2 regions of the Delftia sp. NA_296.1 genome follow, and region 1 is predicted to be linked to the other one. Evidence: predicted binding sites of a transcription regulator. Region 1 holds the regulator's gene; the other holds the start of a gene.
The links. Region 1 encodes FNR, which switches genes on or off when oxygen is low (the NO sensors DNR and NnrR bind a similar motif). Its sites were predicted from a motif close to TTGATNNNNATCAA; they were not measured.
Positions count from the first base shown of each region.

Region 2: a site for FNR is predicted at 2,758-2,771, ahead of ACUTR7_RS06195 (type IV pili methyl-accepting chemotaxis transducer N-terminal domain-containing protein). Genes of this name have one in related genera too.

Region 1 covers NZ_JBQZGF010000003.1:182,190-190,029, forward strand. Annotated here, with positions in the region: gene ccoG (cytochrome c oxidase accessory protein CcoG) at 1-172, shown strand, start outside; gene ACUTR7_RS08665 (FixH family protein) at 230-544, shown strand; gene ACUTR7_RS08670 (hypothetical protein) at 724-1,011, shown strand; gene fnr (fumarate/nitrate reduction transcriptional regulator Fnr) at 1,093-1,812, opposite strand; gene hemN (oxygen-independent coproporphyrinogen III oxidase) at 1,975-3,357, shown strand; gene ACUTR7_RS08685 (sulfite exporter TauE/SafE family protein) at 3,363-4,079, shown strand; gene ACUTR7_RS08690 (HD-GYP domain-containing protein) at 4,149-5,495, shown strand; gene ACUTR7_RS08695 (bifunctional diguanylate cyclase/phosphodiesterase) at 5,492-7,840, shown strand, end outside.
Region 2 covers NZ_JBQZGF010000002.1:381,539-389,378, forward strand. Annotated here, with positions in the region: gene ACUTR7_RS06185 (retron system putative HNH endonuclease) at 1-98, shown strand, start outside; gene ACUTR7_RS06190 (response regulator) at 126-797, opposite strand; gene ACUTR7_RS06195 (type IV pili methyl-accepting chemotaxis transducer N-terminal domain-containing protein) at 826-2,724, opposite strand; gene ACUTR7_RS06200 (ChaN family lipoprotein) at 2,886-3,761, shown strand; gene ACUTR7_RS06205 (DUF3297 family protein) at 3,813-4,070, opposite strand; gene ACUTR7_RS06210 (DUF445 domain-containing protein) at 4,192-5,496, shown strand; gene ACUTR7_RS06215 (hypothetical protein) at 5,663-5,830, opposite strand; gene ACUTR7_RS06220 (ligand-gated channel protein) at 5,829-7,840, shown strand, end outside.

The DNA.
Region 1 (7,840 bases):
CGAGCAGGAAGTCGAGGTCGGCCCGGCCGAGACGCGCGGCATTGCGGCGCGCCTGCAGATTCCCTACGGTTCGGCCGAGCCGGGCTCGCACACCGTATTCTTCGATATCGATGCCGTGCATTCGGGCGCGGGACGCGCGTCCGAAAAGGCCGTCTTCCTGGTGCCCCGGTGATGTTCCTGGCAGGCGCGGCACGGTCCGCGCCTGCCGCCTGAAAGAAAGAGGTTTCCCATGTCTTCCAGTCCCGCAGTGTCCGCGCCCGCGCAGGCTCCCTCGCACCCCGACGCCGGCAAGCCCTGGTGGAAGTTCGGCCATGTCTGGCTGGTGGTGGCCGGCCCGGCGGCCGTGGTGGTCGCTGCCGTGATCACGGCCATCATCGCCATCAACGGCGCCGATCCCGTGATCGATCCCGACTACTACCGCAACGGCATCACGATCAACGAGCGTGCCGATGGCGTGCGCGAAGTGCCCAAGAGCATGGCGCCCGCCGTCACCGGCCGCAACCATGCGGCCACGCCCGCGCACGATCACCCCACGGACCGCTGATCGCCGTGCACCCCTGCAAGAGGCCGCAGTCGCGGCCTTTTTGCATGGCGGATCGCATCTCCGGCATGCGCGACGGGTGAGGGTTTCCTACAGGCGTGCAGGGCGCTGCGGGGCTTGGCGCCATGCGTTGGCGCGGCGCACAATGAAGTCGACCCCTCGACAGCACAAGGAGATCGCTGATGTTGGCCCAACGCTGGATGTGGATTGCCTGGCCTGCCTTTCTGGCAGCCGCCGTGATGGAGATGCTGGTTTTTGCCTTTGTGGACCCGCTGGAGCTGCATTGGCTCGGCGACCTGGGCTGGTCGCGCCAGGGCATTTACACGCTGGCCTTCTTCGCCTTCTGGGGCGTGACCATGCTCTCCAGCCTGATGACCACCATGCTGGGCCGCTCGGCCCGTGATCTCAATGACGGCGTGGTCTCCGAGCCCGACCCGGACCTGGCCATGCAGGGGCTGGGGCGGGACTGATCGAGAGCCCGCCGCAATGAACAAGGCCCGCGACAGCGGGCCTTGTTCATTGGCGGATGAATGCTTACTGCCCTTGCAGCCTCACTGGCACTGCTGGCTGTTGACGATGCGCTTGAGCGCCTCCGTGTCCAGGATGCGCAGATGGCGCTGGCGCACCTCGATGATGTTGTCGTCCGCGAACTTGGAGAAGGTGCGGCTCACCGTCTCCAGCTTCAGGCCCAGGTAGCTGCCGATTTCCTCGCGCGTCATGCGCAGTACCAGTTCGGACTTGGAAAAGCCCCGCGCATGCAGGCGCTGCACCAGGTTGAGCACGAAGGCGGCCAGGCGCTCCTCGGCGCGCATGCTGCCCAGCAGCAGCATCACGCCGTGCTCGCGCACGATCTCGCGGCTCATGACCTTGTGCACATGGTTTTGCAGGGCCGTGACCTCGCGCGACAGGTCTTCCAGCTTGTCGAAGGGCATGACGCAGACTTCGGCGTCTTCCAGCGCGACGGCATCGCAGGTGTGGTGGTCGTTGACGATGCCGTCCAGGCCGATGATCTCGCCGGCCATCTGAAAGCCTGTGACCTGGTCGCGTCCGTCCTCGGTGGCCACGCAGGTCTTGAAGAAGCCGGTGCGGATGGCGTACAGCGAGGTGAATGTCTCGCCGTTGCGAAACAGCAGGCCTCCGCGCTTGACCTTGCGGCGCGTGGCCACGATGTCGTCGATGCGCTGCATCTGCTCGGCATCCAGGCCCATGGGCATGCACAGTTCGCGCAGGTTGCAGTTGGAGCAGGAGGCTTTGATGGTCTGAAGGTTCATGGAGTGATAAACATCAGCGGCACACAGCGTGCCGGCGGTGACCTCGTGGATTGCGATGAGTTGGATCAAATTGTCGCAGCAGTCCCTCAAACAACTCTTGATATGAGTCAAGGACATGACCGATGTGCTGCGGCACAGTCGAGGTATTAGAGGAAAAAACCCATGACCGCTGTCACCCCAGAGCTGCTGCGTCGCTTTGACGTACCGGGGCCCCGATACACCTCGTTCCCTACCGCCGACCGCTTTGTCGAGGCCTTTGGTGCAGAGGACTATATCCTGGCGCTGCAACAACGCAAATCGAGTACCGCAGCGCGTGCCATGCCTTTGTCGCTGTATGTGCACGTGCCCTTTTGCGAGTCGCTTTGCTACTACTGCGCCTGCAACAAGATCGTGACGCGCCACCACGATCGCGCCGCCGTCTACCTGGACTACCTGGCGCGCGAGATGGCCTTGCACACGGCCCATTGCGGCAAGGGCCAGACCGTCAGCCAGCTGCACCTGGGCGGCGGCACGCCCACCTTCTTCTCCGACGACGAGCTGCGCACGCTGATGGGCCTGTTGCGCGAGCATTTCAAGCTGGAGCCGGGTGGCGAGTACTCCATCGAGGTCGATCCGCGCACCGTCAGCGTCGAGCGCCTGGCCGTGCTCAAGGAGCTGGGCTTCAACCGCCTGAGCTTCGGCGTGCAGGACTTCGACGAGCAGGTGCAGATCGCCGTGCACCGCGTGCAGCCGGCAGAGCAGGTGTTCGAGCTGGTGGCGGCCGCGCGGCAGCTGGGCTTTGCCTCCATCAACGTGGACCTGATCTACGGCCTGCCCAAGCAGACGCCCGAATCCTTCGAGCGCACGCTGGCCCAGGTCAACGCGCTGCGGCCCGACCGCATCGCGCTCTATGCCTATGCCCACCTGCCCGAGCGCTTCAAGCCGCAGCGGCGCATTGCGGCCGAGGATCTGCCCCAGGGGGCCGACAAGCTGGCCATGCTGTCGCGTTCCATCGCCGCGTTCATGGACGGTGGCTATGTCTATGTGGGCATGGACCACTTCGCCCTGCCGGAGGACTCGCTGGCCGTGGCCAAGCGCCAGGGCCGGCTGCACCGCAACTTCCAGGGCTACAGCACCCAGCCCGACTGCGACCTGATTGCGCTGGGCGTGTCGGCCATCGGCAAGGTGGGCGCCAGCTACAGCCAGAACGCCAAGACGCTGGAGGAGTACTACGACGCCATCGACGCCAGCCACCTGCCCGTGGTGCGGGGCCTGGCGCTGTCGCGCGACGACCTGGTGCGCCGCGCCGTCATCATGGCCATCATGTGCCAGGGCGCCGTGCTGTTCGAGCCCATGGAGCAGGCCTGGCTGCTGGGCTTTCGCGAGTACTTCGCGCCCGAGATGGCGGCCCTGGAGGACCTGCAGGTCAAGGGCCTGGTGCAGATCAGCGACGAGGGATTCCAGGTCACGCCCATGGGCTGGTACTTCGTGCGCGGCGTGGCCATGCTGTTTGACCGATATCTGCAGGCGGACAAGAACCGGGCGCGGTTTTCGAGGATCATCTAGGCCCCATGCTGTTGTCGCTGCTCTGGACCGCTTTGATCATGGGGCTCGTCGGCGGGCCCCATTGCCTTGCCATGTGCGCTGCGCCCTGCGGCGTGGTCACGGGCGGGGCGGGGCAGGGCGGCGGCTCGCAGGTGGTGGCCGTGCATGGATTGCAAAGCCGGCTGTGGCTGCGCACGGCGCTGTTCCACGGCGGCCGTCTGGCCGGCTATGCCAGCCTGGGCGCTGCCTCGGCCCTGGCCATGGAGAGCCTGTCCTGGCTCACCAGCCAGACCACGGCGCTGCAGCCGTTCTGGACACTGACCCATGTCGCCGTGATGGCCTGGGGCCTGGCCATGATGGTGCAGGCCCGCCAGCCCGCCTGGCTGGAGTCTGCCGGCCGCGCTGCCTGGCGGCGCGTGCAGCCCTGGGTGTCGGCGCCGGGCGGCACGCTGGCGGCAGGCTATGCCTGGGCGCTCATGCCTTGCGGACTGCTGTATTCGGCCGTGCTGGTCGCCGCGCTCAGCGGCGGCCCGTTGCAGGGCGCGCTGGCCATGGCGGCCTTTGGCGTGGGCAGCGGGCTGTGGCTGGTGGCCGGCCCCTGGCTGTGGCGGCTGGGCCGGCAGCGCCTGAACGGCCTGCGCGCCGAATGGGGCACGCGCCTGGCCGGCCTGATGCTGGTGGGCGTGGCCGTATGGGCGCTGTGGATGGACCTGATCTACAAGCCCAGCCTCTGGTGCCGTTGAGCAACAGCTGAGGCCAGACTTGGCACCTGGGGTCGCGGATTGGCTGCGAGGCCCTCAGAACTGGAGATAATGCCCGAATCATCGGCTTACATATTGCCGATTCCTTCAGCCTCGGGGCCGTTGCCGCGCGTGAACCATTCCGTCCTCATCGATATCCGAGACCTCCGTCCGGGCATGTTTGTCCAGCTCGATGTTGGGTGGCTGAACCATCCCTTTCCGGTCAGCAGCTTCAAGATCACCTCCAGCGCACAGATCCAGACCCTGAAATCCCTGGGCCTGGAGGTGGTGCGCTGTGTCCCGCACAAAAGCGACACCTGGCCCGCCGAGGTGCGCACCCCGCCGCCGCAGGAGCTGCCGCCCGTCGTGGTGGCCCCCGAGCCTGCACCCACCGAACCTGCGCCAGCACCGCTGCTGCTGTCCGTGCCCGACTGGCGCGGCCGGCTGGAGGACTGCAATGCGCGCTTTCAGAAGGTGGAGCGCGGCTATGTGGCCATAGAGACCACCATCGCCAGCGCGCCCGAGCAGGCGCGCATGCCCACCGAGGCCCTGGTCGATGGCTGCCTGGCCGAACTGGCGGGCCCGCAGGACGTGGCCATTCACCTGCTGTCCGATGGCGTGGGCAGCAGCCAGAGCGTGCATGCCGTCAACGTGACCGTGCTCAGCCTGCTTCTGGGCCGGGCCCTGGGCCTGCAGGAATCGCTGCTGCGCGACCTGGGCTTGGCGGCGCTGCTGCATGACGCGGGCAAGCCCGTGGCCGGTGTCGAAGGCATGCACGGCCTGGCCCTGGAGCCTTCCGTGCCCGACGCCCTGCGCGAGCGCTACGAGCGCCATGTGGGCGAATCCGTGGCCATTGCCATGCGCATGGGCCTGTCGGCCCAGGTCACCACAGCCATCGCCCAGCACCATGAATGGGCCGACGGCACGGGGTTCCCGCTGAGCCTGGTGGCCGAAGACATGGAACTCACGGGCCAGATCCTGGCCCTGGTCAACAGCTACGACCGCCTGTGCAACCCCGGCGATGCACAGACGCCGCATACGCCGCACGAGGCCCTGTCCATGCTGTTCAGCCGGCTGCGCGACAAGTTCGCCGCGCCCGTGCTCAATGGCTTCATCCGCATGATGGGTGTGTTCCCCCCGGGCTCGGTGGTGGAACTGACCGACGGGCGCCATGCCATGGTCATGTCCGTGAATGCATCACGCCCGCTCAAGCCCTCGGTGATGGTGCACGATGCCGGCGTGCCGGCCGCGCAGGCGCCCGTGCTGGCGCTGGAGCTGTTTCCCGAGCTGGGCATACGCCGGGGAGTGGCGCCCGCGCAGCTGCCGCGCGATGCGCTGGACTACCTGTCGCCGCGCCGGCGTGTCTGCTATTACTTTGAACGGGCGGTGGAGTTGGATCCACCGAAGGTGGCGTCTTGAACAAGCAAGCGCTCAACCGCGCCTGGCCCCGCCTGCTGGATGCACTGCAGGAGGCCCTGTGGCTGATCGATGCGCGCACCCTGAAGGTGCTGCGCGCCAACGCCGCCAGCGAATCCGTCACCGGCTATGAGGCCGATGCGGCCCCGGGCCTGCCCGTGCAGGTGCTGGCCGCCACGCCGCAGCAGCAGGCTTTCTGGAGCGATCCCTTCAACTGGCAGGCCGGAGCCCAGTTCATTGCCGAGGTGCGCCGCGCCGATGGCCAGCTGGCGCCCGTGGAGATGCGCGTGCGCGCGCTCGACGGCGAGGTGCTGCTGGTCAGCATGCTGGACCGGCGCGAGCAGGCCTTGCACGAGGCCGAGTTCGAGAGCCTGTTGGGCGAGCTGCGCGCCACGCTGGAGTCCGCGGCCGACGCCATCCTGGTCTGCGATCCCGATGGCCGCATCCGCGCCTTCAATCACCGCTTTGCCACGCTCTGGGGCATTCCCGAGGCGCTGCTGGTGCGCCGCAACGACGTGGCCATCCTCGACCACCTGGCCAGCCAGGTGCGCGATGCCGAATCCTATGCGCGCCAGTTGAAGCTGCTGTCGGCCCAGCCCCTGATGGAGGCGGCCGACGTGCTGGACCTGCGCGACGGGCGCATCCTGGAGCGCCGCGCCGTGCCCCAGCTGCGCCGGGGCCTGCCCATGGGGCGGATCTTTTCCTTTCGCGACATCACGGCCGAGGCCCAGACCCAGGCGGGCCTGGAGCTGGCCGCGCGCGTCTTCGAGTCCAGCCTGGACGGCATCTTCATTGCCGACGGCTACATGGATGTGGCCCGCACCAACCCGGCCTGCGAGCGCCTGCTCGGCGGCATGCCCGTGCAGGGGCGCACGGTGGAGTCGCTGTTCGAGGCCTCCGAAGGCCAGGCCGACACCCTGGGCGACCTGGCCCGCATCCAGTGGCACCAGGGCGGCTTCTGGGAGGGCGACCTGTGGCTGCGCCAGGCCGGCGGCGCGCGCTGCGCCGTGCGCCTGTCCTGGGTGCCGCTGCGCAACGCGCAGGGCGACGTGGTGCAGAGCATCGGCTTCATGCGCGACCTCACGCAGCAGCGCGTGGCCCAGCAGCGCATTGAACAGCTGGCCTATAGCGACGCGCTCACCGGCCTGCCCAACCGCCTGAACCTCACGGAGCGCGTGGATGCAGCCATCGAGGCCGCGCGCGCAGGCGGCACGGTGTTCAGCATCCTGTTCATCGACCTGGACCGCTTCAAGATCATCAACGACTCGCTGGGCCACCAGTTCGGCGACCGCGTGCTCAAGCTGGTCGCGCAGCGCCTGAGCGACTGCATGCGGCCCGTGGACATCCTGTGCCGCCTGGGTGGCGACGAGTTCGTGCTCTATCTGCAGGGCTGCAACGCCGAGCTGGCCGCGTCGGTGGCCAAGCGCATCCTGCAGGAGATGGAGCGCCCCTTCCTGCTCGACGGCCTGGGCTTTTCCGTGCAGTGCAGCATCGGCGTGGCCCAGTACCCGGCCGATGGCCTCACGCTGGATGAGCTGATCCGCCAGGCCGACACCGCCATGTACCGCGTCAAGGAGCGGGGCCGGGGCCATTTCAGCTTCTACCAGCCGCAGATGAGCGCCGGCCTGCTGTCGCGCATGAAGCTGGAGCACGCCATGCGCCAGGCGCTGGAGCATGGCCGCATGGCGGTCTACTTCCAGCCCCAGGTGCACATAGACAGCGACCGCATCGTCGCCGCCGAGGCGCTGCTGCGCTGGACCGATCCCGAATTCGGCGTGGTCTCGCCGGGTGTCTTCATCCCGCTGGCCGAGGAGTCGGGCTACATCGTCACGCTGGGCGCCTGGGTCATGGAGCAGGCCGTGCAGGAGGCTGCACGCTGGCAGCAGCAGGGCATGCCCATCAAGGTCTCGGTCAACGTGTCGGCGCTGGAGTTCCGCCAGTCAGGCTTTGTCGAGCGGGTGACCGAGCTGCTGCGCAGCTACGGCCTGACACCCCAGCTGCTGGAGCTGGAGCTGACGGAAAGCATCTTGCTGCAGGACGCCCAGGACATGGCGCTGCGCGTATGCCAGATCGCCGATCTGGGCGTGGGCATGGTGATTGACGACTTCGGCACCGGCTACTCCAACCTGGCCTACCTGAAGAAGCTGCCCATCTCCAAGATCAAGATCGACCAGAGCTTCGTGCGCGGCCTGCCCAGCGACGAGGGCGACCAGGCCATCGTCGGCGCCATCATCAGCCTGGGTTTGGCGCTGGGCGTGGAGATCGTGGCCGAGGGCGTGGAAACGCACGAGCAGCTGACGGCCATACACCGCATGCAGGGCCACTACTTCCAGGGCTTTCTGTGTGCC
Region 2 (7,840 bases), on a different contig from region 1:
TGGCGAACAGCATTGCCATCCTGCAGCAAGCGCCGGATGGCATTCAAGCCTTTTTGCAGTTGGCACCGTATCGCCACATGCTGGCAACGGCGCTGTAGCCGCCTGCGTTCTTTCTCTTGCAGCGCCTAATCCCGCTGCCGCTCCGACGCATACACCGCCGCCTGCACGCGCGAGCTCAGGCCCAGCTTGCGCAGGATGTGTTGCACATGGATCTTGACCGTGGTCTCGGCAATGTCCAGCGTGCGGGCGATTTCCTTGTTGCTGGCGCCCCGGGCGATCTGGACCAGCACCTCTTCCTCGCGCGGGGACAGCGGCGAGGCCGGGGCCTCGTCCGGCTCGGGCGCCTGGGGCTCGGGCGCGCCCTGGGACTGGAAGGCGGCCACCAGCTTGCCCATCATCTCGGGGCTGACCACGGGCTCGCCGCGCGCGGCGCGGCGCAGGGCCTCGGACAGCAGGTCGCCGTCGATGGTCTTGAGCAGATAGCCCTGGGCACCGTTGCGCAGCGCGGCCGCCAGGTCCTGGCCGTCCTCGCTCACGGTGAGCATGACGACGCGGCTGCCGGGCGATGCGGCCCGCAGGCCCGCGATGGCATCGACGCCCAGCACGCCGGGCAGGTGGTTGTCCAGCAGGATGACCTGGGGCGCCAGCGCGGGTACCAGGCGCAGGGCCTCGCCCGCGTCGCCGGCCTCGCCGACCACGCGCAGGCCTGCGTCCTGGGCGATGAGGGCGATCAGGCCGCGCCGGAACAGCGTGTGGTCGTCGATGACGAAGACGGAGATGGGGCTGGAGAAGGACATGGGGCGGTCTTTTTCTTGCGGGAGCGTGTCACGCGTTCGAGGGGAGGGCCTGCGCTGGCGCGCCGGCCGAGGCCGACGGCGGCAGCTCGATGAGCACGCGCGTGCCCTCGCCTGGGCGGGAGTGGACATGGACCAGCGCCTGCGCCAGCAGGGCGCGCTCGCGCATGATGCCCAGGCCCACATGCAGCGAGTCCGGCGCAACGGCGGCGGGGACGAAGCCGCAGCCGTCGTCGCAGACTTCGAAGCGCCAGGGGTGGCGCCCCACGCGCAGCTCCACATGCCTGGCACCCGCGTGCTTGCGCACGTTGGACAGCGCCTCCTGCACCATGTGCAGCACCTGGATCTGCACGTCGGGCGCCAGCGGCAGGCCCTGGCCCGACATGCTCAGCGAGGTGGCGATGCCCGTCTGGTGCTCGAACTTGGACAGCGTGGCGCGCAGCGCGGCCTCGATGTCCTCGGCGCTGGTGCGCGTGCGGAAATGCACCAGCAGCTCGCGCACGTCGGCATAGCATTCGCGCACGCCCACTTCCAGCTCGCCCAGGCTGCGGTCGCGCGCCTCGTCGCGGCCCTTGGCCACGGCGTCGCGCAGCAGCTGGGTCTGTATCTTGAGAAAGGCCAGCGACTGGGCAATGGAGTCATGCAGCTCGCGCGCGATCAGGCCGCGCTCCTCGGCCACGGCGGCTTCGCGCTCCAGCGCCGTGGCGCGCAGGCTTTCCATGGCGCTGGCCAGGTGGCGCGCCATGGCGGACAGCAGGTCGCGCATGTCGTCCGTGAGCACCACGGTGGAGCGAAAGAACAGGTTGACCTCGCCCAGCAGGCGCTGCTGCAGTTGCACGGGGATGCTGACCACGGTCTGGAAGCCGGCCTCGCGGCAGTGCGGCAGCTGCAGGTCGCTGGCCGGCGTGATGGGGATCACGCGCAGCCGCGCCTGCTCGCGCGGCTGGCCGCACAGGCAGGCGCCCGTGTGCAGGCAGTGCTCCTGCACCGACATGGACTGGGGCAGGCCGTCGCCGGCCAGCAGCACATAGCGCTCGTTGGCCTCGTCGGACCAGCGCACCGTGGCCGCATCGGCCTGGGCCGCCAGGCGGACCTGGCGCACAAAGCCTTCGGCCAGGGACTGCAGGCTGGCGGCCTCCGACGCCTGCACGCTGACTGCGTACAGCGCCTGCAGCTGCTGGTGCTGCACGTTGAGGCTGGCGGTCTTCTCGCGCACCTTGTCTTCCAGCTCGGCGTGAGAGCTTTGCAGCGACTGGGCCATGAGGTTGAAGCCGGCCGCCAGCTGGCCGAACTCGTCATCCACCTCCACGCTCATGCGCGTGTCCAGGTGTCCGCGGCGCATGCGCTCCAGCGCCGAGCGCAGCTGGCCCACGGGATGCAGCACCAGCCAGTAGCTCGTGGCCATGAAGCTCACGGCCGCGATGATGGCCAGCGCCATCAGACACATCTGAAACAGGTGCAGGATGGCCGTCCAGCGCGAGAGCCGGTCCTCGATGGCCTCGACAAAGCCGTCCACCTCGCGCACGAAGGCATCGGCGCTGCCCATGATGGCCTGCGCATCGACATGGTCCTCGGCCTGCCACTGCGTGCGCAGCGCACTCCAGTCGCCGCGTATGCGCTCGTAGCGCGCGCTGACCGCATCGCTCCAGGGCACGAACAGCGGCCGCGACATGTCGCCGCTGCGCAGCAGGTCCAGGCTGGCGTCGAACTGACGTGCGCGCTCCTGCCACTGCGCAGGCGCCTCGTTCTGGCGCGCCATGGCCATGCGCACCATGCTCATGCGCAGCCGCCCGGCCTCGTTCACCGCCGCCGCACCGCCTTCCAGCTGCCAGGCCACCCACAGCGTGAAACCGATCGATGCCACGGCCGCGAGCAGGCAGGCTGCGCCCATGAGCAGCAGCTTGGTCGAAAGCGAGGGCTTGCCATGCATGGTTGCACTGTAGCCACCGCACATTTGCGCGTCTTGACCTGAATCAAGCGCCGCCCGTTTGCGCCGTGCTCCCGCCCCGATTCCTAGGATCCTTTCAACTGCCCCCAACGCCCACAGGGCCTATGGCGTCCCCGGGCGAGGCCAGTGTTTAGCATGGGGCCATGCAAGTCCGCTCCATCCCCCGCCCCTTCATCCGCACCCCGCGCCTTGCCGGCCTGGCTGCGGCCGCATTGCTGGCGGCAGCCCTTGCCGGCTGCGCCAGCTCCTCCGCCCCGGCGCGGGACTGGACGCAGCAGTTGCAGCGCTGGTCCGACGCGCCCATCGTGCTGCTGGGCGAGCAGCACGATGCGGTCGCCCACCAGGCATGGCAGCAGGCCACGGTGGAGCAGTTGGCAAAACAGGAGCGCCTGGCCGCGCTGGTGATCGAGATGGCGCCGCGCACGGGCTCCACCGCGTCCCTGGCACGCGATGCCTCCGAGGACGCGGTGCAGCAGGCCCTGCAATGGCAGGACGCGGCCTGGCCCTGGCCGCGCTACCGCGGCGTGGTCATGGCCGCCGTGCGCGCGGGCGTGCCCGTGCTGGGGGGCAACCTGCCGCGCGCCGACATGAAGCAGGCCATGCGCAACGAAAACCTGGACACCCACCTGCCGCCCGAGGGCTGGCAGCGCCAGCTCGACGCCATCCGCGAAGGCCACTGCGGCCTGCTGCCCGACACCCAGCTGGCGCCCATGGCCCGCATCCAGCTGGCCCGCGATGCCAGCATGGCCGAGGTGGCCAGGGCCGCTGTCAAGCCCGGCAAGACCGTGCTGCTGGTGGCCGGACGCGGCCACGTGCTGCGCGGCGTGGGCATTCCCACCTGGCTGCCCGAGGCCGCAGGCGCCATGGTGGCCGTGGCGCAGGCGGGGGAGACATCGGTGGCGCAGGCCTCGGATGTGGATTGGCTGCAGAAGACGGATGCCCTGCCCGCCAAGGACCACTGCGCCGAGCTGCGGGAGAAGTTCAGGAATCCGCCGGCGCCGCGGGCCGATGCGAGCTGAAGCACGCTGATTCTTGAAGAGGTTGCGGCCGGCCTTGCGACCGGCCGGAAATCAGCGGTAGAAAGCTTCCACGGCGCCCTTGAGCTTGATCAGCAGGGGCTTTCCCTTGCGGTCCACCGTCTTGCCGGCCGGCACCTTGATCCATCCCTCGCTCACGCAGTATTCCTCCACATCGAAGCGCTCGTTGCCGTTGAAGCGGATGCCGATGTCGTGCTCGAACACGGCGGCCACATGGTGCGGGCTGCGCGGGTCGATGGACAGGTGGTCGGGCAGTGCGGGGCGATCGGCGGGTGCGTTGGCGTCGGTCATGGTCTTGTTCTCGCAAGAGGGTTCTGAAGAAAGCCGGTATTGTCCGCGCAATTCGCAGGCAGGCGCTGGCTGACAGGCTTTGGCGGCAGGCATCGTCATGCGGATGGCGGACGGGCGTCGTATGCTGCGCTCCATGCTGTCGCCAGAGCAACGTCAAACACTGAAGTCGGCCAAGCGCCTGCCGCTGGCGCTGCTGCTGTTCGTGGCGCTGGGCTTCGTGGCCTCGTCCGTGGCGGCGGGGCACTGGCAGCAGGTGCCGCTGTGGCTGGCCTGCATCAAGGCCGTGACCGAGGCCTCGCTGGTCGGCGCGCTGGCCGACTGGTTTGCGGTGTCGGCGCTGTTCCGGCGCATTCCGCTGCCCCTGGTCGGGCGCCATACGGCCATCATCCCGCGCAACAAGGACCGCATCGGCGAGAACCTGGCGAATTTCGTGCGCGACAAGTTCCTGGACGGCCCTTCGCTGGTGGCGCTGATCGAGCGCCATGATCCTGCGCGCGTGCTGGCCGGCTGGCTGACCACGCCGGCCAACAGCACCCTGCTGGGGCGGCAGGTGGCGCGGCTGGCGCTGGCGGCGCTGGAGATGGTGCAGGACCGGCAGGTGGAGCGCTTTCTGACACAGGCATTCAAGGCCTTGCTGGCCCAGGTGGACCTGCCCCGCGCGGCGGCGGATCTGTTGTCGGGGCTGACCAAGGACGGCCGCCACCAGGCCGTGCTGGACGATGTGCTGGCCCGCGTCAGCGGTGTGCTGCGCGAGGCCGAGACCCATGTGCTGATCGCCCAGACCATCGTGCTGTGGCTCAAGCGCGAGCATCCGCTCAAGGAAAAGATGCTGCCCACGGACTGGCTCAGCGAAAAGGGCGCCAGCGCCATTGCGGGCGCGCTCGACAGCCTACTGCAGGACATCGCCAGCAATCCCGAGCACCACATGCGCAAGGCCTTCGACGCCTCCGTGGACCGGCTGGTCACGCGGCTGCAGTCCGACCCCGCCATGTCCGAGCGCGCCGAGCGGCTGCGCCACTACCTGCTGCACGACGAGAAGCTGGCCGGCTACCTGCGTGCGCTGTGGCTGGGCCTGCGCGCCAAGCTGCAGGCGGACCTGGCCAACGAGCATTCGCAGGTGGCGCGCAAGACCGCCGCCATGGGCCGCTGGCTGGGCCAGTCGCTGGCGCACGACGAGGCGCTGCGCAGCTCCATGAACGAGCGCCTCAAGCGCTGGGCCCAGGCGCTGGCGCCCGATGTCTCGCAGTTCCTGGCCCAGCACATCGCCGATACCGTGCGGCGCTGGGATGCGCGCGAGCTGTCCGAGCTGATCGAGCTGCACATCGGCAAGGATCTGCAGTACATCCGCATCAACGGCACCGTGGTCGGCGGTGCCGTGGGCCTGCTGCTGTTCCTGGTCTCCAATGCGGGGCGGATGTGGTCCTGATCTTCGTATCAGGATGTTGCCTGCGGGCCACATCGGGCCAACTTTACAAAGCCGCCGTGCTCGCCGGAACGCCGTGAATCGTGCCGGGCGCTGCACGCGCCCGGGCACTGGCGGCCCTGCATGTCATTGATGAACAAGGCAACATTCAGCATTCTGAATGAATTGCTCACAGATCGGTCCGCTTGTAAAGAAAAACAGCAGCTGCGCTGCCGTCGGCCAGGCCGTTGTCGACGGGAAAATAAAATAAGAACGATTCGCACTCATCAAAAACAACAGAGCGGATGCGCACCCCGGTCGTTCGACCGTCCGTGATTCTTCTTGCGAGCTTTCCCATGCACAACTGCACAGCCCCCGCGGCGGGCCGTGGCTTTGCCCTGTCCGCCCTTTGCACCTCCCTGCGTGCTTCGTTTCCCTCCACCGCCGTTCCCCTGCGCCGCACCGCGCTGGGCGCCTGCCTGGGCCTGCTGGCCTCGGGCAGCGCGCTGGCCCAGGCAGCAGGCGGGGCCACGCTGGAAACCCTGGTCGTGACGGCCAGCGGCTTCGAGCAGGAGATCAGCCAGGCGCCGGCCTCGATCTCGGTGATCACGCGCCAGGAACTGGAGCAGGGCGCCTACCGCAACCTGCACGATGCCCTGCGCGATGTGCCCGGCGTGATCCTCACGCCCTCGGACAACAACTCCAACGACATCTCGTTGCGCGGCATGGGCGCCAACTACACCCTGATCCTGGTGGACGGCAAGCGCATGAGCACGCGCGAGACCCAGACCAACGGCAGCACCGGCACGGACCAGAGCTGGATTCCGCCGCTGGAGGCCATCGAGCGCATCGAGGTGGTGCGCGGCCCCATGTCCTCGCTGTACGGCTCGGACGCCATGGGCGGCGTGATCAACGTCATCACGCGCAAGGTGGCGAAGAACTGGCATGGCTCGGTGCGCGCCGACGCCACGCTGCAGGAGCGCTCCACCTCGGGCGATGCCTACCAGACCAACTTCTACCTGTCAGGCCCGATCAAGACCGACCTGCTGGGCCTGAGCCTGTATGGCAACTACAGCAAGCGCGACCAGGACCGCATCTACCAGGGCTACAACAAGAGCGACAACCGTTCGCTGAACCTGCGCCTGGCGCTGACCCCCAGCAAGGACCACGACCTGATCGCCGAGATCGGCACTTCGCGCCAGCACTTCGTTTCGTCGCCTGGCATGACCCTGCTGCCCACCGATGCGCCCAGCGACCGCAAGTTCGAGCGCGAGAACTACTCGCTGCAGCACAAGGGCCGCTGGGGCTGGGCTTCCTCCGACACCTATCTGCAGCGCGAGGAAACGCGCAACCTGTCGCGCGACATGACCATCAGGAACACGGTGTTCAACAGCAGCTGGGTAGCGCCGCTGGGCCGCCAGCACCTGCTGACCACGGGCGTGTACTACAACCAGCAGGACCTGCGCGACACGACGACCAATACGCTGCCGGGCTCGGCGCGCACCACGGCCGATCGCACGCAGTACGCCTGGTTCGCCGAGGACGAGTGGCGCCTGCGCGAGAACTTCGCCCTGACCGGCGGCCTGCGCTACGACCACGACAGCAAGGGCGGGGCGCAATGGAGCCCGCGCCTGTATGGCGTGTGGAACCTCGACGCGCAATGGACCGTCAAGGGTGGCGTGTCCACCGGCTTTCGCGCGCCCTCGTTGCGCCAGACCCTGGGCGACTGGGGCCAGTCCAGCCGCGGCGGCAACATCTACGGCAACCCCGACCTGAAGCCCGAAACCTCGCTGAGCAAGGAACTGGGCGTGCTCTACAACAACGGCGCCGGCCTCTCGGCAGGCCTGACGGTGTTCGACAACGAGTTCAACGACAAGATCACGCGCATCGCCTGCCCCGAGTGCGGGCCGGCCAATTCCTCGGGCAACACGCCCACCACCAACGTCAATATCGACAAGGCCATCACGCGCGGCATCGAAGCCACGTTCAAGGCCCCGCTGGCGCGCACGCTGGACCTGAGCAGCAGCTACACCTTCACCAAGTCCGAGCAAAAGAGCGGCGAGTTCGCGGGGCAGCCGCTGAGCCAGCTGCCGCGCCACATGCTCAACCTGGCGCTGAACTGGAAGCCTTCGCAGCAATGGGCGGGCTGGGCCAAGCTGTCCTACCGGGGCAAGGAAAGCCAGCCCACGGGCGGCCGTTCGGCGCGCACCTGGGTGGCTGGCAGCTATGCCATGTTCGACATGGGCGGCTCCTACAACTACAGCAAGGACGTGACCTTCTACGCAGGCATCTACAACCTGTTCGACAAGGACGTGTACTACGAGGACTACGCCACGGTGCAGGACGGCCGGCGCTACTGGATCGGCAT